4 regions of the Massilia sp. 01N417 genome follow, and region 4 is predicted to be linked to each of the others. Evidence: predicted binding sites of a transcription regulator. Region 4 holds the regulator's gene; each other region holds the start of a gene.
The links. The regulator sigma-54, encoded in region 4, starts transcription at its own class of promoters, with help from an activator protein. The targets are predictions, from matches to a motif close to TGGCANGNAANCTGCTTT.
Positions count from the first base shown of each region.

Region 1: AC1DOQ_RS20490 (PEP-CTERM sorting domain-containing protein) is a predicted target of sigma-54. The motif match lies at 4,241-4,258, and genes of this name have one in related genera.
Region 2: AC1DOQ_RS09860 (nidogen-like domain-containing protein) is a predicted target of sigma-54. The motif match lies at 4,333-4,350, and genes of this name have one in related genera.
Region 3: AC1DOQ_RS10285 (PEP-CTERM sorting domain-containing protein) is a predicted target of sigma-54. The motif match lies at 3,802-3,819, and genes of this name have one in related genera.

Region 1 is NZ_JBFTRS010000020.1:109,801-115,573, forward strand. Features, by position in the region: gene AC1DOQ_RS20465 (UbiA family prenyltransferase) at 1-79, opposite strand, end outside; gene AC1DOQ_RS20470 (hypothetical protein) at 76-1,026, opposite strand; gene AC1DOQ_RS20475 (DMT family transporter) at 1,150-1,623, shown strand; gene AC1DOQ_RS20480 (type IV pilus twitching motility protein PilT) at 1,736-2,857, shown strand; partial or broken gene AC1DOQ_RS20485 (IS3 family transposase) at 2,931-3,110, shown strand; gene AC1DOQ_RS20490 (PEP-CTERM sorting domain-containing protein) at 3,342-4,199, opposite strand; gene AC1DOQ_RS20495 (c-type cytochrome) at 4,383-5,639, opposite strand; gene AC1DOQ_RS20500 (c-type cytochrome) at 5,636-5,773, opposite strand, start outside.
Region 2 is NZ_JBFTRS010000007.1:65,857-71,629, reverse strand. Features, by position in the region: gene AC1DOQ_RS09880 (APC family permease) at 1-1,164, opposite strand, end outside; gene AC1DOQ_RS09875 (RrF2 family transcriptional regulator) at 1,326-1,805, shown strand; gene AC1DOQ_RS09870 (globin domain-containing protein) at 1,895-3,067, shown strand; partial or broken gene AC1DOQ_RS09865 (IS1595 family transposase) at 3,088-4,033, opposite strand; gene AC1DOQ_RS09860 (nidogen-like domain-containing protein) at 4,390-5,136, shown strand; gene AC1DOQ_RS09855 (head GIN domain-containing protein) at 5,212-5,773, opposite strand, start outside.
Region 3 is NZ_JBFTRS010000007.1:157,473-163,245, reverse strand. Features, by position in the region: gene AC1DOQ_RS10300 (bifunctional diguanylate cyclase/phosphodiesterase) at 1-1,080, opposite strand, end outside; gene AC1DOQ_RS10295 (hybrid sensor histidine kinase/response regulator) at 1,124-3,178, opposite strand; tRNA gene AC1DOQ_RS10290 (tRNA-Gly) at 3,282-3,355, opposite strand; gene AC1DOQ_RS10285 (PEP-CTERM sorting domain-containing protein) at 3,872-4,633, shown strand; gene epsC (serine O-acetyltransferase EpsC) at 4,907-5,773, shown strand, end outside.
Region 4 is NZ_JBFTRS010000003.1:220,114-225,886, reverse strand. Features, by position in the region: gene lptC (LPS export ABC transporter periplasmic protein LptC) at 2-610, shown strand; gene lptA (lipopolysaccharide transport periplasmic protein LptA) at 607-1,188, shown strand; gene lptA (lipopolysaccharide transport periplasmic protein LptA) at 1,189-1,749, shown strand; gene lptB (LPS export ABC transporter ATP-binding protein) at 1,749-2,525, shown strand; gene AC1DOQ_RS04785 (RNA polymerase factor sigma-54) at 2,528-4,018, shown strand; gene hpf (ribosome hibernation-promoting factor, HPF/YfiA family) at 4,121-4,480, shown strand; gene AC1DOQ_RS04775 (enoyl-CoA hydratase/isomerase family protein) at 4,588-5,673, shown strand.

The DNA of each region.
Region 1 (5,773 bases), on a different contig from region 4:
ATTCCCACAGCAGGCCGGAGCGGACCAGGACGCCGTCCAGCATGACCAGCAGCGGGCGCGAGAGCGGCGGGCCGTTCACTGGGCGGGTGCCTGCGGTTCCGCCTGCGGGGTGCGCAGGTAGGAGGCCGCGAACGGGATCAGGAAGGGATAGAGGCCCCACACGATGCGGCCCTCGACGCGCACGCACAGGGCCGCGTACAGCGGCGGCAGGGCCATCAGGAACAGCAGGCTGCGCAGCGGCTTGAGCGGCGCCGGCGCCTGGCGCCAGCCGAGGACCGCGAGCGGCACGATGGGCAGGCAGGCGCCGGCGATCGAGGCCAGCGAGCGGACGTCGCGCAGCGCGTGATTGACGGTCCACCAGCTCGGCGCCCAGGTATAGGCGGGCAGGCCGGGGATCAGCCAGAAGCGCACCGCCAGCAGCCAGGCGCCGGCCGCGGCCAGTGCCGCCAGGCCGCCGGCCAGCGGGATGCGGCGCATGGCGAGCAGCCAGACCAGCAGCAGGATGTTCTCTTCGCGCACCGCGGTGCCGAGCAGGCCGGCGAGGGCGGCCAGCCAGGGCTGGCCCGCCAGCACCGCCAGCACGAAGGCGCTGCGGGCGCAGATCGACCCCGGATCGACCAGCAGATAAGGGGCGTACCAGAAGGTCGGCAGCGCCACCAGCATCAGGACGCCGGCGCCGGTCGCGCGCTTGCTGTCGAGGCCTGCACGCAGGGCCGCCGCGGTCATCAGGCAGGCGCTGGCGGCCATGAACAGCCAGTTCAGGCCGGCAAACGCCTGGCGCAGGTCGCCGGGCAGGGCGGCGGCGATGGCGGGCACCAGGGTGCGGTAGGGGAAAGGCGGGCGCAGCTGGGCGATGCCGATCTCGCCGCGGAAATAGCGGGCCGTGTCGAAGTAGGCCTGGGAGTCCTCGATCGTCCCGCCCCAGCGCCACATCATCAGCGACAGCGCGAGCAGGGCGAACATCAGGAACAGGACCGGCCAGCGGATCGGCTGATCGGCCAGGCGCGCATTGCTGGGTGTCGTCATGGGGCACATTTTGAACGTAACGACGCGAAGTATATGCGCAGACATATTGTCTGACTAGCCATACGGCTTCGCAAGCCCGTCCGGTTTCGCTACAATTCTGCGCTTTTTCGTCTGCAATTCCTCATGAATCTCCTGTTGTTCTTCATTGCTTTCGGTGCCGGTATCGCCGTGTCCTTCCAGGCTGCCATCAACAGCCAGATGGCGGCCGCGGTCGGCGCCAATTCGGTGGTCGCCGCCCTGGTGTCCTTCATGTGCGGCACGGCGGCGCTGGCGGTGGCGGCCTTCGTCCGCGGCGGCCTGCCCGACGCCCTGGCGGTCCTGCCGCAGCAGCCGCTGTGGAAGTTCTCCGGCGGCTTCCTCGGCGCCGCCTTCATCTTCTGCACCGTGTTGCTGGTGCCGCGCATCGGCCTGCTGAACCTGGTCGTGCTGGTGATCGCCGGCCAGCTGCTGACCTCGATGGCGATCGACCACTTCGGCCTGGTCAATGTCGCCATGCGCAAGGTGTCGGCGGTGCGCCTGGCCGGGGCGGTCGTCATGATCGTGGGCGTGGCCCTGGCCTTGTTCGGCGACCGCATGGTCCAGGCGCTGGACCGCTGAGTTGTTGTAAGTTTTTCACACGAAAAATTCTCTTTCCAAGTGGAACTTTCCGGCCGCTGCTGGTTTTATAATTAATGCATCGTTAGTTTCCACTTCAATCATCGATCGCCCGATGGAATACCACCAGTCCTCGCAGATTCCCACCCTGACGTATATCGAAAACGAAGATCATCCCGTCTTCGGTACCCTGGTCGAGCAGATCCTGCACCTGCTGAATTCGAAGCTGGTGTTTTCGGACATCATCATTCACCAGAACAGTCCGCTGATGCTGCGCCAGCCGAAAGGCCTGGTGGCGGTGACGGATTCGCCGATCACCAAGGAAGAGCTGGAAGAGTTCTTCGACGTCATCGAACCGAACTGGGCCGACCGGATCCAGGAACGCGCGTTCGACCGTTCGATCGACCTGCACACGGCGCGCATCCGCGCCAACTGCTTCAGCTTCCAGGGCAAGAAGCGCCTGGGCTGCGTGATCCGCCGCTTCCCGAAAGAGCCGCTGGCCCTCGATACCCTGGGCCTGCACCCGGACGAGCAGGAATTCGCGCGCCTGACCAGCGGCCTGGTGCTGATCATCGGCGATACCTGCCAGGGCAAGTCGACCACCATCGCGTCGATGCTGGACGAGATCAACAAGCAGCGTTCCGGCCACATCATCACCATCGAAGACCCGGTCGAGACCCTGATCCCCCAGCGCAAATGCATCATCACCCAGCGCGAAGTGGGCGAGGACGCCGACGTCGGCAGCTATTACCTGGGCGCCCTGGACGCGCTACGCGAGCGCCCGGACGTGATCGTGATCGGCGAGATCCGCGACGCCCAGACCGCCCAGGAAGCGCTGGCGCTGGCCGAATCGGGGCCGCTGGTGCTGGCCACCCTGCACGCGCGCTCGACCGAGCTGGGCCTGCAGAAGATGCTGCGCCTGCTGGGCAATTCCGACGTCCAGGGCCAGGCCCTGGCGCACGCCCTGCGCGGCGTGCTGTGCCAGGCGCTGCTGCCGTCGAAGCAGGGCAACCGCTACCACCTCGCCACCGAATGCCTGAGCATCAGCCCGCAAGTGGCCGGCATGATCGAGCAGGGCGACCTGGGCGCCATCCGCGCCCACATGAACGCCGGCCGCGAGCCGGGCTGCCACACCATGAACAGCGTGCTGGAAGGCCTGCTGGCCTCGCACAAGGTCGGCGTCGACGAGGCGCGTGCGGCGACCACCGACCGCATCGGCTTTGCGGAGATGGTGTAAGCGGCGACCAGTTTCATCGGCTGTCCCGTCCTGAAATCGCTTGTCTAACTTTGCCTTATTCAAGGAGAGCGGGATGGCGATTGAGGGAAAGCGAACCCAAGGTGACTACAGCTTGGCTTTTAAACCGGGCGTGGTTGCCTCGGTCCAAAAAGGCGAGATGACCTCCAAGCAAGCGCAGAAGAAGTTCGGCATCCAAGGTCGAAGTACAGCGCTGGTATGGTTAAGACGATACGGACCGCAGGACTGGAGCCCGTTGGCCCTGCAACTGGTACGGGCCCAATTGGACATGACACAGCCTTTTACTCCTGAGCAGCGATCAACTGCGAGCGCCCGCATACGGCGCTTCAATACAAAACGCCCGATGCAGTGCATCGGGCGTCGATAGAAGCAAATCCACGGGGTAACGAAAAAGGCCGTAACCCTGTCAACCTATCTTAGGACGTGCCACTTGCCGGCAGACCGCAGTCCGCCGACGAAAGCGCGATTACTTGCGCGAACGGCGGCGCAGTGCGGCGCCCATGCCGATCATGGCCAGGCCCATCAGCGACAGCGCGCCCGGTTCCGGCAGGGCATACGACTGACCGGAGCCAGCGTTTACTCGTGCGCCAAGGATGTTCGAACCCGGTGCGCCATTCCAGGCCGTATTGGTCCTGTAGACGTTGTCGAAGCGCAGGTCGCGGCTGCCTTGGGCTGTCGTGAACCAATTCGAGTTAAGGGTATCGGTCCATGCGCCTTTCGCCGACGTGTCAACCGAAGCGTAGGAAGCTGCCAGGCCATTGAACCCGGAAGTGCTCGGAACCTGACTTCCCGTGATGGTGTTAAGGGGATTGAAGGCATCCATGCCGGAGTCAAAATACAGACGAGCCAACAGGGTGCCCTCGGTGAAGCCCTTGGCACAGCTGAAACCGCAACGAATATCGGGCAAGGTGCCAGTCGACGTCGACGACGCCGGCAGGTCGTTCAGGTCGCGCCAATACAGATCCAGAAAGCCCTTGGTTGCGGGAAATGAATTACCCGCCGAGGCGCCGCCTTTTTCGATTCCGTAGAACATGCCAGTGATCTGGCCGCCGGAAATGATGTTATTGAAAAATGCTGCCTGGTCGTCTTTTTTGTCGATGAGGTCATTGGGCGATGACACTTGGCCGAGGGTAAGCGCGGTCACAGTAAACACGCCCCAGTTGATTTCTTTGGTGCCTGCGAAGGTCGTGGCACCGTTGATGGCGATTTGCTCCTGACCGCTGTACTCCAGATAGATCGGACCGGCCGGCAGTTGGATGACTGGTGCCGCCGATGCAGTGTAGCTGGCGAAGGCGGCTGCTAAGGTAACGAGAAGTTTTTTCATGGTTTGGCGATTAGTTGATGTCAGGAACTCCGTGCTAAGGGTAAGCAAGTTCAATGCCAGATATTGTTGAATTATCGTAAGTATCTGTCTTTACTGGAATTTTTATTATTCCAGCAGTAAATTTTGCTAGCATCAGGAGTAAGAATCTTGCACAGGTGTAAAAATTCTCGACAGTATTCATAGTCAGTCCAAAGGCACCGCGCGATAGCGGTTGACCTCCGGCGCCGTGACCATGCGAGCGCTGTTTCCCCAGCTGGCGCGCACATAGCTTACAACCGCCGCCACGTCGGCATCATCCAGCACCTGGCTGTAGGGCGGCATGCCGTAGGGGCGCGGATTGCCGCCGGTAGCAGGCGGAAAGCCGCCGTTGAGCACGATGCGGATGGCGTTCACGGGATCCCGCATCGCCAGCGTGCGATTGCCAGCCAGGGGCGGATAGACGGGCGCGCCATTCGCGCCGGTGGCGCCGCGGCCGTCCTTGCCGTGGCAGTCGATGCAATGCCGGTCGTAGATCTGTCCGCCCAGCTTCATCAGCGCTTCCGACGGCAGGGGCGCCGGCCGCGCTGCCTCAGGCTCCGCCGGCAGCGCGTGCAGGTAAGCGGCCATCGCGCCAAGGTCCTGCGCCGACAGGTGTTGCAGGCTCTGGCGCACCACATCCGCCATCGGACCATATACCGCGCCGTTCGGCGACACGCCGGTCTGCAGCAGCTGCACGAGGTGCGGATTGCGCGACGCCAGCGCGGGCGCGTACCAGCCCAGCACCGGAATCAGGCCGCCCTGCAATCCCTGGCTGCTGGCGCCCAGGCTATTCCTCGTGCTGTGGCAGGCACTGCAGTGGCCCAGTCCCTCGACCAGGTAGGCGCCGCGGTTCCATTCCAGGCCGCGTGCGGGCTCGGGCGTGAAGACGCCGGGCTTGAAATAGAGCAGGCGCCAGGCCGCCAGCGCTGCCTGGCTGCCGTAGGGCGCGCGCAGCGCGTGCGGCTGGCGTGCATTGCGCTGCGGCGGCAGGCTGCGCAGGTAGGCGAACAGGGCGTCGGCATCGTCGCGCGTGACCTTCGTATAGTTCGGGTAGGGGAAGGCCGGATACAGCAGGCGGCCGCCGGGCGCGATGCCGTTGTGCAGGGCGTTCCAGAAATCGTCGGCGCTCCAGGCGCCGATGCCGGTCTCGCGGTCGGGCGTGATGTTCGGCGCCATCACCCGGCCGAAGGGGGTGTCGACGGCGCGCCCGCCGGCATAGGCGGCGCCGCCGCGCACCGTGTGGCAGGCGGCGCAGTCGCCGGCGCGCGCCAGGTAGGCGCCGCGCGCGATGTTGTTGGCCTCCGGGGCCCAGGCCTGCGGCGAGCGCGACGGGATGAATTCGGCGCGTGGCCAGGCCAGCAAGGCCGCGGCGACCGCGACGACGAGGAGGACGCCGAGGGCGATCAGGATGCGGCGCTTCATGGCTTCGGCTCCGGGGCGCTGCCGCAGGCCAGCGGCAGGGGGCGGGGAAGGGAGGGCGCCGGGCTCTGGTCGGCCGGCACGGGTTCGCTGGCCAGCCAGGCCGAGATCGCCGACACGTCGGCCAGGCTCAGGCG
Region 2 (5,773 bases), on a different contig from region 4:
CACGATACCCACCACGACCGAGACGATCAGGGTATTCGCCACCGGCGACTGGGTGCGCGGGTTCACTTTTTGAAAGGTCTTCGGGATCAGGCCGTCGCGCGAGATCGCGTACAGGATGCGGGTCTGGCCGTAGATCGTCACCAGGGTCACCGAGAACACGGAGATGACGGCGCCGCCCGACAACACCAGCGCCGGCCAGGCCTTGCCCGTCACGTTCTGCAGGATCACGGCGAGGCCGGCTTCCTGGCCCTCGAACATATGGGCCGGCTGGGCGCCCATGGCGGCAATCGCCACCAGCATGTAGAACACGGTCACGATCAAGAGGGCGATCAGGATCCCGAGCGGCACGTCGCGGGTCGGGTTGCGGGTTTCCTCGCCGGCGGTGGCGATGGTGTCGATACCGATGAAGGAGAAGAACACGGTGCCCGCCGCCGCCGTCACGCCGGCCATGCCGCCCACGCTGTGGCCGTCCTTCGCGGCGAAGAAGGGGTGGAAGTTGTTGATGTCGAAGCCGGTCAGGGCGATCGCGGCGAAGAACACCAGGATCGCCAGCTTGATGCAGACCATGATGGCATTGGTCGTGGCCGATTCCTTGGTGCCGCGGATCAAGAGGACGCAGCACATCACCACCAGCAGGATCGGCGGCAGGTTGATGTGCCCGGCGTGGAATTCGACGCCGCTCTTGCCCGAGACGATCATCGGCGAACGCAATGCATCCGGGATCTGCCAGCCGATCGCGTTCTGCAGGAAGTTGTTCAGGTAGTCGGACCAGCCGATCGCGGTGGCGCTGGCGGCCAGGCCGTATTCCAGCAGCAGGCAGGCGGCGACGACGAAGGCGGCGAATTCGCCGACGGTGGCGTAGGCGAAGGAATAGGACGAGCCGGACGCCGGCACGCGGTCCGCCAGCTCGGCATAGCACAGCGCGGTCAGGCCGGCAGTGATGGCGGCCAGCAGGAAGGACAGCACCACCGCCGGGCCGGCCTTCGGCACCGCTTCGACCATGGTGAAGAAGATGCCGGTACCGATGGTGGCGCCGACGCCGATCATGGTCAGCGGGAACAGGCCGAGCGTGCGGCCGAGCCCACCGCCATGGACGGAAGAGTCGTCGAGCTTGCGCTCGGACGTCTTGGTTCTAAAGAGCTTCTGGCCCAATGTCTGGTTCACGGCGTTTCCTCTGGTCGCACTTCCAAAGCCTGCGATTATAGGGCCAGTTGCGGGCCACTTATGGATAACATTTTGCAATGCCTAGAAAAAATAATTTCTTTAAAGATGCATTTTTTATGCAGGTTTATGTAGAATACCTAGGTTTTCACGAGGACCAAACGATGCGCCTCACCCGCTTTTCCGATATCGGCCTGCGCGTGCTCATTTATCTGGAGCGGGCCGGCGAACGCCCTCAGCCGGTGACGGTTGCCGAGATCAGCGCCCAGTTCGACATTCCGCTGAACCACCTGGTAAAGGTGGTCGGACAGCTGGCCAAGCTGGGCTGGATCACGGCGACGCGCGGACGCAACGGCGGCCTGCGCCTGGCGGCCGACCCGGCGCTGCTCACCATCGGCCAGGTGCTGCGCAAGCTGGAAGGCGAGGACGAGGAACTGGTCGACTGCGAGGGCACCGATTGCGCCCTCAAGCTCGACTGCCAGCTGCGCGGCATGCTGCGCGCCGGGATGCGTGCCTTCTACGAGGCGATGGACCGCTATACGCTGGCCAACGCCACCTCGGGCGCGACCGGCGAGCAGGTGATCCGCATGCACCGGATGTTCTGGAGTGGAAGCAAAGGTGAGACAGCCAAGGCTGGCTCATAGACTTGGCAAGAAGAGAAGTAGGTGCTCGCTTCGCGGGCATTTTTTTGAACGTTAAATCTGCATTTGAAATGCATCAATAAGGAATAACCATGATTTCCGACGCTTCCCGCCCCTATATCGACGCCAGCGTGCCGGTCCTGCGCCAACACGGCCTGACCATCACCAAGCTGTTCTACCAGAACATGCTGGGCGCGCATCCTGAGCTGACCCGCATCTTCAACATGGGCAACCAGGCAAACGGGGCGCAGCAGCAGTCGCTGGCATCGGCGGTGTTCGCCTACGCGGCGAACATCGGCAATCCTGGCGCGCTGGGTCCGGTGGTCAATCGCATCGTCCACAAGCACGTCTCGGTCGGCATCCGCGCCGAGCACTACCCGATCGTCGGCCGCCACCTGCTGGGCGCGATCGCCGCGACCCTCGGCGACGCCGCCACCGAGCCGCTGCTGGACGCCTGGAAGGAAGCCTACAACTCGCTGGCCAAGCTGCTGATCGCCGCCGAAGCCGAGCTGTATAGCACCGCCGGCATCCAGCCGGGCGAGACCCGCCCGATGCGCGTCACGGAAGTCGTCCGCGAGAGCGAGAACGTGGTGTCCTTCCGCTTCGTCGCGGCCGACGACAAGCCGTTGCCGGCCTTCCAGGCGGGCCAGTACGTCAGCGTCGCGGTCGACCTGCCGGACGGCAGCCACCAGCTGCGCCAGTACAGCCTGTCCGACGCCCCCGGCAAGCAAAGCCAGCGCATTTCCGTCAAGCGTGAAGACGCCGACGCCGGCACGCCGGCCGGCATGGTCTCGAACTGGCTGCACCAGAACGTGCAGGTGGGCTCGATCCTGCAGGTCTCGCATCCCTTCGGCGAATTCACCCCCGACACCGAAGGCGAGCAGCCGATCGTGCTGCTGTCGGCCGGCATCGGCATCACCCCGATGGTCTCGGCACTGAAGCGCATCGCGGAAGTGAATCCGCAGCGCCGCGTGATCTTCGCCCATGCCGCGCGCGACGCCACCCACCATCCGCTGCGCGAGGAAGTGGGCGCGCTGAAGGATGCGATGCCGAACCTGTCGCTGGTGACCTTCTATGAAGATGCGCAAGGCCGCATGGACGTGAACAAGCTGCCGTCCTGGCCGCGCGAGGGAGCGAAAGTGTGGCTGTGCGGTCCGCACAAGTTCATGCAGGCGCAGTGGCTGTCGCTGCTGCACCTGGGTGTGCCGGCTGGGCGCCTGCATCGCGAGGTGTTCGGGCCGGAGTTGCTCGATCACCTGCTGTAATCGATAAGGCGCTGTTCGCGCTAAGTGTTGAACCTGCCCAGCGCCGCTCTCAAAAAGGCGTCTGGGCTGGCAATACGCTGGCCATCCAGTGCCCAGCGCCAGCCGAAGTAATGGCCCAGGTAACGGCTGGCGACGCCGCGGAATGGCAGCAGCCAGGCGCGTATCCTGCTGTGATACGCGTTCACATTTTGGATGTGCAGCGCACCGCGCCTTCTTTCGCCGGCGCTCGCGTTGATGGCCTCATGTGAGCTCCCGCGCGAATGCCGGATAGGCGGCATGGCTGTCGGTCACCAGCAGCACGTCACGCTCCAGGCGCGGCCCCAAGTGCTCTACTAGCTGCCGCTTGCTCACGCTCCCCTTGCCGGTCACGGCATCGATGGTCCGGCCGCTGCGATCGCGTGCGACCAGGATGCACACCTGCTCGTTCGAGATCCCACGCTTCGTCGCCTTGCCGCCCCGCTTTCGCGGTGGACGGTCGAGGCTTCTGGATCCTTTGTGCGATTCGAGCACATACATCTCGTCGGCTTCGGCAATACCGCTCAAGCGCTGCGGGCGGTCATCCTTGCTCAAGGCCAGGAAGCGGTGACGCCATCGAAAACTGGTCGCATTGGCCACGCCGATCTCGCGCGCCGCGCGGCGCACGCTGCGGGAGTCGAGCATGCAGCCGAGGTAGTCGAGCCAATGCGCCTTGTGGCGCAGCCGGGCCAGCGGCGTGCCGCTGAGCAGGTTGAAGGTGCGGCGGCAACTGCGGCAGCGGTAGCGCTGCAGTCCATGTGCGTGACCGTGGCGATAGGGTTTGCTGGCTCGGCAGTGTGGGCAACAGAGCGGCGCGGCGGGCTGCTCGACGATCTCAAGTACGCGGTCGAGGCCGGCTGCCGATTGCAGCAGTTCGAGCAGGCGGTCGCGTTGCCGCCGGGTCAAGCTGGTGAGGCGTTGCAGGAACTGTTCGAACTGCCGTGCTTGCATGGACCCTCCGTCAACGGTTCAGGTCGACATTGGACCGCAGGCTTACGAAATAGATTCCACACTTGGCGCGAACAGCGCCATCGATAACGCCGCCGCCTGAAATGACACCGTGAAGGCGGCCGAGGGCTGAGCCCTGTATTGCACAGGACTCAGCATTTTTACGCGCGACCCGGTTCATGCTGTTTGGCAACAGTCTCGCCCCCTTCGTGGCATTATTTGCCAGTAACTCTTTGTCGATAATATTTACAGCGCGTCGTGGTTAAAAATATAAGCCATTGAATTTTTGAAAGATTTTCTTCTGGCATGCTTATTGCTAAATCGTGATTGCCTTATAAACAACTACTAGGGAGTCACACATGAAGAAAATCCTCGGCGCCGCCTTTGCAGCCGCACTCGGCCTGGCTGCCATGGCCCCGGCACAGGCCAGCCTGTACACCTCGACCTACGGCACCCAGCTGCCGGGGCCCAGCAACTGTGACGACTGCTATGCCGGACCGATCGCATTCACGGGAACCGGCCAGTCGATCAACTTCTTCGGAAATACCTATTCGGAAGTGTTTGTCAGCTCCAACGGCTACATCACTTTCGGTTCCGGCCAAAGCAGCTATTCGACCCAGGCGCTGGACATCCAGACGGTGGCGCCGATGATCGCCGGTCTATACACCGACCTGGACTCGCGCAGCGACGACGCCTCCAACGTGTACGTCAACACCACGACCGAAGGCGAGATCGTCGTCACCTGGCTCGACATGGGTCATTATTCGGGCGACTACAGCCGCCGCAGCACCTTCCAGATCCTCCTGCGCTCCGACCAGCTCGCCTCCCAGGGCGGCCTGGCCCAGATCGGCATCTTCTACGGCGACGTGGGCGAAACCCGTCTCGTGTCGGCAGGCTTCGGCGACGGCCTGGCGGCATCGAACCCGGGGGAAGTCGCGTTCGCCTCTTTCGTGGTCGGTGACACGCTGAGCAACAGCGCGCCGCGCTATTACAACCTGAATGCCGGCGGCATTCCGGTCGACGTGCCCGAGCCGGCCAGCCTGGCTCTGCTGGCCATGGGCGGTGCCGCATTGGCGGGCGGTATGCGCCGCCGTCGCAAGCAGTAATCCCGCAAGGCTGGCCGCTTGGGTTCCCCATGCAGCCAAGGGCTGAGTCCTGTATTTGCACAGGACTCAGCCTTTTTAATTCAACATCTGCACGTGGTTGCCGCTCACCGAGCGCTGCCCCGGATTGCCGTACACGCGGATCCCGCCCGAACCGCCGTTCTGGGCGATCAGCGATTGGCGGACGTTGGCGGTGATGCCGCCCGAGCCCGAGGACGAGAGGTCGGCCTGGTCGCTGGACAGCATGCCCAGGTCGAGGTGGCCGGAGCCGTTCGCGCGTGCCGTCAGCGAGCGCACCGTGCCGGTCACGCGCAGCTGGCCCGAGCCGTTCAGGTTGACGATCGCGTAGTCGCCGGCCACCCGCCCGACTTCCAGGCGGCCGGAGCCGGTCAGGTTCAGCCTGGCGTTCGCGCTCTGCAGGCGCGAGGCGTCGAGGCTGCCGGAACCGTTGCTGCTGGCCTCGAGGCTGGCCACCTGGCCCGACAGGTTCACGGAGCCCGAGCCGTTGCGGCGCACGGACAGCGGCGTGCCGCTCAGGCCTTCCACGGTGATGCGGCCGGAGCCGTTCTGGTTCAGGTCGGTCAGGCGCGGCACCGTGTAGATCACGTGCACCGGGTTGCGGCTGCGGTAGGAGCGGTCG
Region 3 (5,773 bases), on a different contig from region 4:
CAGCGGCGCGACCATGTAGAAGCCGTCGTTGCCGCTCTCGGTGGCGGTGCGGTAGGCGCGCGCCACCGCGTCCTGCTCGCGCGCCCGCGCCGCCGCGCGCAGCGACAGCATGCTGGCGATGCCGGCCAACAGCAGCAGCACCGCGGTCGCGATCGAGGTGTAGGTGCGGCTGTCGCGCCAGTAGGCCTCGGCGCCCGCCAGCGCCGCCTCGTGCGACAGCGCCACCAGCGCCACCACCGGGTAGGCGCTGGAACGGCGCCAGCCCAGCACGCGCGCGCGGCCGTCGCCGAAGCCGGCCTGCTCCGCGCGGCCGGGATGCCTGACCGCGTCGACCAGCTGCACGCCGCGGGCCACCGGCCAGCGCTCCGCATTCGCCGGCAGCAGCGAGCCGCGCGCACCGAGGCGCACGGCGCCGCTGCTGTCCTGTTCGAGCCGCAGCTTGCCCTCGCTGCCGACCAGCGCCAGCAGGCTGTTCTCGCCCAGCGTGGGCGAGCTGACGAAGGAGGTGAAGTAGGCGGCGTCTACCGCCATCAGCAGCACGCCGGCGAATTCGTCGTCCGCGGTGTCGAGGCGGCGCGTGAACAGCACCGCGCCGCGCAGCGCGCCCAGCGCCGGCGGCGGCATGCCGATCCGCAGCGCAGTCGAGTTGCTGTCGCGGTGCTGGACGAAGAAGGCGGCGGACGACAGGTCGGCGTCCTGGCCGGCGCGCAGTCCGCTCGACGAAGCCGGCTTGCCGTCGCGCCCGATCACGCTCACCGCGAGGAAGGCGCTGTCGGTGAACATGCCGTCGCGCCGCATGTCCTCGACCAGGGCGCGGTTGTGCGAATGCTCCCAGCTGTGCTTGAGCTGCATGGTGATCTGGTCCATCTGGGCCAGCGAACGGGTGACGTACTGTTCGTAGGCCTCGGCGTAGGCGTCGGCTTCCTTGAAGGCCTGGTCCTCGGCGCGGCGGTGCTCGGCGTCCGCGCGCAGCACGGCGGCGCACCACAGCACGGCGCAGGCCAGCAGGGCCAGCGCCGGCCACAGCAGCGCAAAGAATCGGTGGGTGCGGGGGGCGGTGTGCGCGCTGGGCTTGCTCATGCGGCAAGTCTAGCCAGCGCACATTACTGTTTGATGACAGCCCTCAGCGGCCGCGTTCCCGGGCCGCCTCGGCCAGCACCTCGTTGACCTGGTCCATGTCGGCCGGCTTGACGAGGTAGTGGTCGAAGCCGGCCTGCTCGGCTTCCTTGCGGTCCTGGCTCTGGCCGTAGCCGGTCAGCGCGACCAGGGTGGCGCGCGCGCTGCCGGCCTGGCTGCGCAGGCAGCGGGCCAGCTCGTAGCCGTCCATGTCGGGCAGGCCGATATCGAGCAGCAGCACGTCCGGTTGTTCGCGCTGGGCGCGCTCGAGGGCGCCCCTGGCGTCGTACTCGACGCTGACGGCATGGCCCTGCACTTCCAGCAGCGCGGCCAGCATCTGCGCGGCGTCGACATTGTCGTCGACCACCATCACACGCAGCGCGCCCGGCGCCTGCATGCCGGCGCCGGCTGCCTCGTCCTCCGCGATCCCGTCGAGGGTCGCCAGGCGCGGCAGGCAGATGCAGAACTCGCTGCCCTGTCCCAGTCCCTCGCTCTTCGCGGAGACGGTGCCGCCATGCAGGGTGGCCAGGCTCTTGACCAAGGCCAGGCCGATCCCGAGTCCGCCCTGGGACCGGTCCGGGGTGCGCTCGGCCTGGGTGAACAGGTCGAAAATGTAGGGCAGGATGTCGGGAGCGATGCCGACGCCGTTGTCTCGCACGGCCACATGCACGCGCTCCTCGTCGACCGTCACCGCCAGCGTGATCCTGCCGCCGGGCGCGGTGTACTTGGCGGCGTTGTTGAGGATGTTCGAAATCACCTGCACCAGGCGGGTGCGGTCGCCGGTCACATGGGCGCTGCGGCCCGACAGCTGCAGCGTGAGCGAGTGGCGGCGCGCGTCGATCAGCGGCCGCACCTGCTCCACCGCGGCGGACACGATCACGTTCAGGTCGAGCTCTTCCTTCTCGAGCGTGACCAGGCCGCGCGTCACGCGCGAGACGTCCAGCAGGTCGTTCACCAGGTCGGTCATGTGGGTCGCCTGGCGCACGATGATCTCGCTGGCGTTGGCCACGCTGCGCGGTTCGAGGCTGCCGACCTTCAGCAGCTGGGCCGCGGTCATGATCGGCGCCAGCGGATTGCGCAGCTCGTGGGCCAGCATGGCCAGGAACTGGTCTTTCTGGCGGTTGGCCGCGCGCAGCTCGTCTTCGATCTGCTTGCGCAGGGTAACGTCGCTGCCCTCGACGAAGATGCCGGAGACGGCGCCGCCGGCGTCGCGGATCGGCTGGTAGACGAAGTCGATGTAGCGCTCTTCCAGCGGGCCGTCCGGCTCGCGCTGCAGGCGTACCGGCAGGGCGTGGCCGACGAAGGGTTCGCCGGTGGAATAGACGCGGTCGAGCAGTTCGAAAAAGCCTTGCCCCACCACTTCCGGCAGCGCCTCGCGCGCTGCCTTGCCGACGATCTGGCGATGGCCGATCAGCTGCAGGTAGGACAGGTTGGTCAGCTCGAACACGTGTTCGGGACCGCGCAGCACGGCCATGATGCCGGGCGCCTGCTCGAACAGGGCGCGGAAGCGTTCATTTTCCTCGTCGCGGTACTTTTCGGCCAGCACCTGGTCGGTGACCTCGACGCAGGCGCAGTGCATGCCGCGGATGGCGCCATCCTCGTCGCGCACCGGCGAGTACGAGAAGGTGAACCAGGTCGGCTCGTCGTAACCGTGGCGGTTCATGACCAGCAGCAGGCGGTCGGCGTAGGTGGCCTCGCCCTTCAGCGCGCGGTCGATCAGGGGCCAGATGTCGTCCCAGATCTCGGCCCAGATGTCATGGAAGCGCCGGCCCATCGCGCGCGGATGCTTGTCGCCGAGGATCTCGCGGTAGGGATCGTTGTACAGGAAGCCCAGCCCTTCTCCCCAGGCGACGAACATCGGGAAGCCCGAATTCAGCATCAGCCCGACCAGGGTGCGCAGGGCCTGCGGCCAGGTGTGAGGATGCCCGAGCGGCGATTCGCTCCAGTCCTGCATGCGCATCAGCGCCCCGGCTTCGCCGCCCCCGCTCAGGAACATGAGCGAGCCGGCAAGGCTGTCGGCATCGTGCGATGGTTGATCGGGCCGTGGGGCGTGTTGTTGCATGGTCGAAACTAATGAGGCAGAAGACTCAAGTTTGCCATATCTTCAAGAGGCGGGCCGCACGGCGAGGCAGGGGCAAGGCGGGAGGAGGCGTTCCGGAGAAGGCTGGAGCGGGTGAAGGGAATCGAACCCTCGTCGTAAGCTTGGGAAGCTTCTGCTCTACCATTGAGCTACACCCGCGTTGCCGGCATTCTACGCGGGTTCTGGCCCGTTTGACAAATGTAATGATCGTTGTCGTGATGGAAACCGATTTCCATATCGCTCGACATCGCAGGGATAGCCGATGGACATAACGACGCGAATATAAAGACAATCAATTGCAATTAGTCAGCATATTTTCCAAGAAAATAATTTTCGCCAAATCCAATCAATCACTTGAAAATATTTTCTATCTTACATATAACTTCTCCCCCATCATCGATGTCGATATTATTTACAGCAAAAAGAGGAAAATTCCAGTTCAATTCTTTGATCAGAAAAATATTTTAAGAACGAAATGTAGATCACAATGCCTGAAAATATTTATAGCTAGAATTTTTTCTTTGTCGGTAAATTTTACAAGTACAAGCACCGCACAAAAATTACAAAAACCAAAAGTAGCTCCCACGCCATGACGATTCGTTGACTGGCATTGAATTTGCTAGCTCGACAATGGCCTGGCCGTCCGGCCAAGGCTGTCAAATAAAAGGGGATAACATGAAAATCCGATCAATCGATGTGCTTCGAATCATGCTTGTGGGCAGTACATGCGCGGTCTCGACTGCCTCCCATGCTGCCCTGATGTTAGCTGCTACCGTGAACGGTGGAAACGTTTGCGCGGTCGATGGCAATACTCCATGTTCGTTTGGTACTCAGGTGACGGATTTGAGTCCCGGCGCTAACGGAATGCTTATAATTGGATCGCCAGGCGATCCGCCGTTCAACGGTGTGTTGATTAGCGGATCGGTTCAAAGATCGGTTCACGGCAATCCGGATATTCTGGACAGCAGTTCGTTAAGCGTTACAAATACCACGAACTCGACTGTCCACATTCTTGTCGCGGTTGGCGACACCGATTTCACCCAAGCCAACTCCTTTTTTACTTCCGGCAGCGGATCATTCCAGTTATCGCAAGGCTCAACGCTCACCCAGCGTTGGTATCTCGATACCAGTAATGGACAAGGAGGTCTGTCAACCGCCAGTACCCCTGGCGCATTAATCGATACCTTTACCGTAACTGCCACCACGCCGGCGTTTTCTTTTTCGCACAACGGCGGCCCGTTTGCCATTAATGCGCCCGGTCCATATTCGATGACCTTGTATTACGAGTACGATCTACTTCCCGGCGGCAGCATTATCAGCAGAGGGCAACAAGAGATTGCCACAGGTGAAGTTCCTGAACCTGCGTCGATAACCCTGTTCGGGTTGGCGGGACTCGGCCTATGGTGCCTGCAAACCAAGCGTCGCCGGAACGTTTGACGGCGTGGGAGGGATATGCCGGTTCATATGCCGGTTCATATCCCTTTTTCCAGGGTCGAAGTGCAGAAATACTCCGAACGCGAAGGCAGCGCCAGCTCTGGTACGGTCGAGCACAAGATGGCGATTCACGTCTTGAGCAAAGCCATATCCCTTCAGATAATTTTTTAATAACCTCGTAATTTTCTTTTCTTTTGATCACCTGCTGGACTCTCGTATATTAGGGCCTGATCACGCCTCCTGGCGCGTGCCTATCTTATTCCGGGAGTACGGCTGATGACCAACTTCGACATCGCAGGCATCGTCAAGGACCTGCACGACGCCCGCCAGCAATGGCGCCAGGCCCACCGTCCCGCCGGCGAGGTACGCGGCATCGAATTTCCTTCGCGCGATGCGCTGGCGGACATCATCGGCCAGCTCAAGGGCGTGCTGTTTCCCATGCGCCTGGGGCCGCCCGGCCTGCGCCGGGAAAGCGAAGACTTCCACGTCGCCCACGCCCTCGATTCCGCCCTGCACGCCCTGCTGCGCCAGGTCCAGATCGAGCTGCACTACAGCGCCGCGCTGGAGCAGCGCACCGACGGCGACATCGCCAGCCAGGCCATCGAGGCCACCCGGTCCTTCGGCGCCGCCTTGCCGCAAGTCCGCATGGAAATCGACAGCGACGTGCTGGCCGCCTACCAGGGCGACCCGGCCGCGCGCAGCGTCGACGAAGTGCTGCTGTGCTACCCCGGCGTGCTGGCAATGATCCATTACCGCCTGGCGCACCGCCTGTACGGACTCGGGCTGCCGCTGCTGGCGCGCATCATCTCCGAACTGGCGCATGCCGCCACCGGCATCGACATCCACCCCGGCGCGAAGATCGGCACCGGCTTCTTCATCGACCACGGCACCGGCGTCGTGATCGGCGAGACCGCCGTGATCGGCCAGCGCGTGCGCCTGTACCAGGCCGTCACCCTGGGCGCCAAGCGCTTCCCGACGAATGCCGACGGCAGCCTGCAGAAGGGCCTGCCGCGCCATCCGATCCTGGAAGACGACGTCGTGATCTACGCCGGCGCCACCGTGCTGGGCCGCATCACGATCGGCAAGGGCGCGGTCATCGGCGGCAACGTCTGGCTGACCCACGACGTGGCGCCGGGCGCGCGC
Region 4 (5,773 bases):
CATGGCGACCACCACCTACGTCAACAAGCGCACCGCGCACCGCTGGCGTCTGCTGGCATTGATGCTGGCGGCCTTGTTCTTCGCCTTCGGCAGCTTCTGGCTGGTGCAGGTGATGCGCGGCGAAGGCGACGCGCACCGCGTCGACGTGGGCGACGATCCGGACTACATCATCGACAACTTCAGCTTCGTGCGGATGTCGGAAACCGGCCAGCCGCGCTACGTGATCTCGGGCGAGCGCCTGACCCACCGCCCGGCCAACAATACCTCGGTGATCGACAAGCCGGTCGTGCAGGCCATGAGCGCCGACCGTCCGCACATGACGATGACGGCCAACACCGCCAACGTCAACCAGGACCAGAACCAGATCGACCTGGCCGGCAATGTCGACATCTCGCGTCCCGGCGGCGCCACGTCGAAGCCGATGCGCATCCGTACCGAGGCGCTGACCGTGCTGCCGGACGAGGAAATCTCGAAGACCGACAAGCCGATCCAGATGACGCTCGGCGCGGCCTCGGTCACCGGCGTCGGCATGGTCGCCAACAACGCCACACAGCAGGTCACGCTGGGCGGCCGCGGAGAACTCATCTTTCCGCCGAAAGGAAAACAATGAAAAAAATACTCGCTGTCGCCGCGCTGTCGCTGGCAAGCCTGACTGCCTCGGCCGAGCGCGCGGATTCTCTCAAGCAGGCCAAGATCGATTTCAACAACGCGCACATCGACGAGGTCACCCAGACCCGCACCTTCACCGGCAACGTCGTGCTGACGCGTGGCACCATGATCATCAAGGCCGACAAGGCCGTGCTCACGGAATCGCCGGAAGGCTATATGGCGGTGACCCTGACGGCCGCGCCGGGCCAGCCCGCGACCTTCCGCCAGAAGCGTGACGGCGGCCCCGACCTGTGGGTCGAAGGCCAGGCCCAGCGCATCGAATACGACGAGCGCACCGAGCTGGTCAAGCTGTTCTCGAACGCGGTCGTCAAGCAGCTCGAAGGCAAGCGCATGACGAGCGAGGTGAACGGCCCGTTCATCTCCTACGACAACCGCACCGAGCAGGCCAACGTGTTCAACGACACCAGCGGCGAAAGCAAGCCGGGCGGCGGACGCGGTACCATCATCATCGCGCCGCGCCGCACCGCGCCGGCGGCGGCGCCCGCAAGCACGCCGGCGGCGCCGGCAGGGAAGCAGTAAATGAAGGCCGTCCTTGCCGCTGCTGCGCTGTTGCTGGCACCGCTGGCGCAGGCGGAGCGGGCGGATGCGCTCAAGCCGCTGAAGGTCGTCGGCGGCAACGCGACCCTGGACCAGGTCACGCAGACCGTGGTCCTGACCGGCGGCGTGACCGCCACCCGCGGCAGCATGCTGCTGAAGGCCGAACGTGCCGAGATCAAGGAGGCGCCGGACGGTTTCAGGACCATCGTCCTGGTCGCGGCGCCCGGCAAGCCGGCGTCGTTCCGCCAGAAGCGCGACGGCGGCCCCGAGCAGTGGGACGAAGGCCAGGCCGAGCGCATCGAATACGACGAGCGCACCGAGGTCGTCAAGCTCAGTTCGAACGCCGTCATCCGGCAGCTGGAAGGCCGCGAGGTGACGCGTGAAATGGGCGGCGAATTCATCGCCTACGATGCGCGCAAGGAAGTCCTGCTGAACCTGAACGACCCGAGCGGCGTCGACAGGCCCGGCAAGGCCCGCGCCAGTTTTACTTTTTATCCGCGCCGCACTGCGTCGGCCGCGCAACCGGAAGCAGGAAAGCAATGATGGATGTACACGCAGACGCCGCCGCCAACACGAGCGGCGGCAGCACCCTGGTGGCCAAGGGGCTGCAGAAAAGCTACGGCAAGCGCCTGGTGGTGCGCGACGTTTCGCTGCAGGTCGCCTGCGGCGAGGTGGTCGGCCTGCTCGGCCCGAACGGCGCCGGCAAGACGACCTCGTTCTACATGATCGTGGGCCTGGTGCCGGCCGACGCCGGCGCCATCGTCATCAACGGCACCGACATCACGAGCCTGCCGATCCACCGGCGCGCCATGCTGGGCCTGTCCTACCTGCCGCAGGAAGCCTCGGTGTTCCGCAAGCTGACGGTGGAGGAGAACATCCGCGCCGTGCTCGAACTGCAGCGCGAGAACGGCAAGCCGCTGAGCAAGAACCGCATCGAGGAACGCCTCAACGAGCTGCTGGCCGAGCTGCAGATCGAGAAGCTGCGCGAGAACCCGGCGCTGTCGCTGTCGGGCGGTGAACGGCGCCGCGTGGAAATCGCGCGCGCCCTCGCCACCGACCCGCGCTTCGTGCTGCTGGACGAACCGTTTGCCGGCGTCGATCCGATCGCGGTGATCGAGATCCAGCGCATCGTGCGCTTCCTGAAGGAGCGCGGCATCGGCGTCCTGATCACCGACCACAACGTGCGCGAGACGCTCGGCATCTGCGACCGCGCCTACATCATCAACCAGGGTGCGGTACTGGCTTCCGGCCGTCCCGACGATATCATCGCCAACGAATCCGTCCGCCGCGTCTACCTGGGTGAACATTTCCGGATGTAGTCATGAAACAGACGCTGCAACTCAAGACATCACAGCACCTTGCGCTGACACCGCAACTCCAGCAGTCGATCCGGCTGCTGCAGCTGTCCACTCTCGAGCTGCACCAGGAGATTGAACAGGTCCTCAGCGACAACCCGCTGCTCGAACGCCTCGACGATCCGCTCGACCGTTCGGTACGCCTGCTGGCCGACGGCGCGATCAACAACGGTTCGTCGACGTCCACCACGCCCGACTCGCCGCCCTCGTCCAGCCAGGGCGAGGAGGGCAACGGCGGCGCCGAAGCCGAAGGCGGCGGCAGCGACAGCGACAACGGCGATGCCGGCGGCGCCGAGCACGACATGGATTGGGGCGAGCCGGGCCGCTCCGGCAGCGGCGGCGAGGAAGAAGACGGCCGCCCGCAGCTGGAAGCCAGCCCGGTCTCGCTGCGCGAATACCTGATGGAACAGGTGCGCCTGACCTGCATGTCGCCGCGCGATTGCGCGCTGGTCGAGATCGTCGTCGACACCCTCGACGACAACGGCTATCTCGAGGAAACCCTGGACGAGCTGCATGCGCGCCTGCCGGCCGAACTCGAAGTGGAATTCGAGGAACTGCGCACCGCGCTGGCGCTGGTGCAGAGCATGGACCCGCCCGGCGTGGGCGCGCGCAGCGCCGCCGAATGCCTGGCGCTGCAGATCCGCCGCATGCCTGGCGTGCCGCTGGTCACGCGGCGCATGGCACTGACCATCGTCGAACGCTACCTGACCTGGTTCGCGCAGCGCGAATTCAACAAGCTCAAGAAGGCCCTCGACTGCGACGACGAAGACCTGCGCGAAGCCCAGGCCGTGATTCGCCACTGCAATCCGCATCCGGGCGCGGCCTTTGCTTCCGACGTCTCCGACTTCGTGGTGCCGGACGTGATCGTGCGCCGCGCGAAGGATGGCTGGAGCGTGCAGCTGAATCCCGAGGTGATGCCGCGCCTGCGCGTGAACAGCCTGTACGCCACCTTGATGAAGCAGGGGAAATCGGAATCCCAGCTGGCGGCGCAGTTGCAGGAAGCAAAGTGGCTCATCAAAAACATGCGCCAGCGCTTCGATACTATCCTTCGGGTAGCTCAAGCAATCGTGGAGCGCCAGCGGAACTTTTTCTCCCATGGCGCCGTTGCCATGCGGCCCCTTGTTTTACGTGAGATAGCTGATACACTAGGTCTACACGAGAGCACAATTTCTCGTGTCACAACTCAGAAATACATGCTGACGCCGCACGGCATGTTCGAGTTGAAGTACTTTTTCGGGAGTCACGTCGCGACCGAGGCAGGAGGAGAAGCCTCCTCGACCGCGATCCGGGCTCTTATCGTACAACTCACAGGAGCAGAAGACCCCAAGAACCCTTTATCCGACAGCAAGATCGCGGAGATGCTAGGGGAACAGGGAATGGTTATCGCACGCCGCACGGTAGCGAAATACCGCGAGGCGCTGAAGATCCCTCCCGTCAGCCTCCGTAAATCTCTGTAGCAAGCTCTTTCAGCAAGCTCTTGCAGCAAGCTTCTTGCAACAACGCTGCCCTGGTGCGTGGTATGCGCGTACGACAGGCAGCGCATCATCAAAGGAGTGTGTATGAATCTCACTATCAGCGGACATCATCTCGATGTAACCCCGGCAATCCGTGAATACGTACAGAACAAGCTCGAACGCATCACCCGCCATTTCGATCAAGTGATCGACTCCCACGTCATCCTCTGCATTGACAATCTCACCGAGAAAGAAAAACGCCAGAAGGCCGAGATCAACTTGCGCGTCGCCGGCAAGATCGTTCACGTCGCCAGTGCCGCGCACGACTTGTACGCCGCGATCGACATGCTGATGGACCGACTCGACCGGCAGGTGCAGAAGTACAAGCAGATGCTGCAGGATCACAGTAGTACACCGCTCAAGCGCATACCCAACGATGGAGGAGAAGCTGCCGCTACAGCGTGACCATTCCGCTGGCGCAGCACAAGTAACGAAGGGCGCATCTGGCGCCCTTTTCGTTTTCCGGGCCGCGCTACAATGCCGTTTTCCATTTCAATAAATAAAACAACATGATGAGCGAACACGTGCAGACCCGCGTTGCCAACGGCACCGGCATCATTACCCTCGACCGTCCCAAGGCCCTGAATTCGCTGTCGCTGGAAATGGTGCGTGCACTGACGGAGACCCTGCTGGCCTGGCGCGACGATGCGGCCGTCGACGCCGTCGTCATCAAGAGCAGCAGCGAGAAAGCCTTGTGCGCAGGCGGCGACATCCGCTTCTTCCACCAGGCCGGGCACGCCACGCCCACGGGAGGCAGTGCACTGCTGGAAGACTTCTTTACCGAAGAATACGCACTCAACCACCTGATCCACTTCTATCCGAAGCCCTACATCTCGCTGATGGACGGCGTGGTCATGGGCGGCGGCATGGGCATCGCCCAGGGCGGGCCGGAGACCGGCCTGCGCATCGTGACCGAACGCACGAAGATGGCCATGCCCGAGGTGAACATCGGCCTGTTCCCGGACGTCGGCGGCAGCCACTTCCTGTCGCATGCGCCGGGCGCGCTCGGCATGTATCTGGGGCTGACGGGGCTGACCATCGGCGCCGCCGATGCGCTGTATGTCGGCCTGGCCGACGTGTTCGTGCCGGGCGCCGAACTGGCGGCCCTGCACGCGCTGATCGACCGGACGCCGGGCGCGCAGCTGGCCGATGCGATCCGCGCCTTCGCCGCGCCGTTCGCGCAGCAGGCCGGCGCCAGCGAACTCGAAGCGAACCGCGCATTGGTCGACCGGCACTTCGGCGCGGACTCGGTGCCGGCCGTGATGGCCTCGCTGGAGGGCGACGCCGATCCGTTCGCGCAGAAGGCCCTGGCCGCGATGCGCCAGCGCTCGCCGCTGATGATGTGCGTGACGCGCGAGATGCTGGTGCGCGGCGCCGCGATGGACGTGGCCGGCTGCCTGCGCATGGAGCGCTCGCTGGTGCGCCGCAACTTCGAACACGGCGAAGTGCTCGAAGGCGTGCGCGCGCTGGTGATCGACAAGGACAATGCGCCGAAGTGGAACCCGCCCGCGCTGGAGGCCGTCACGCCGGCGATGGTGGCGCGCTTCTTCGAGCCGGTGTGGCCGGCCCATGCGCATCCGCTGCGCCACCTGGCGTAAGCTGCGCCTGCTCCACCGCCCCGGCAGCCGCCGGGTTTTTTTCGCTGCCGATAATGCGTTGCAACATAAGCACGAATTTATGCGATGATTTCATCAGGCA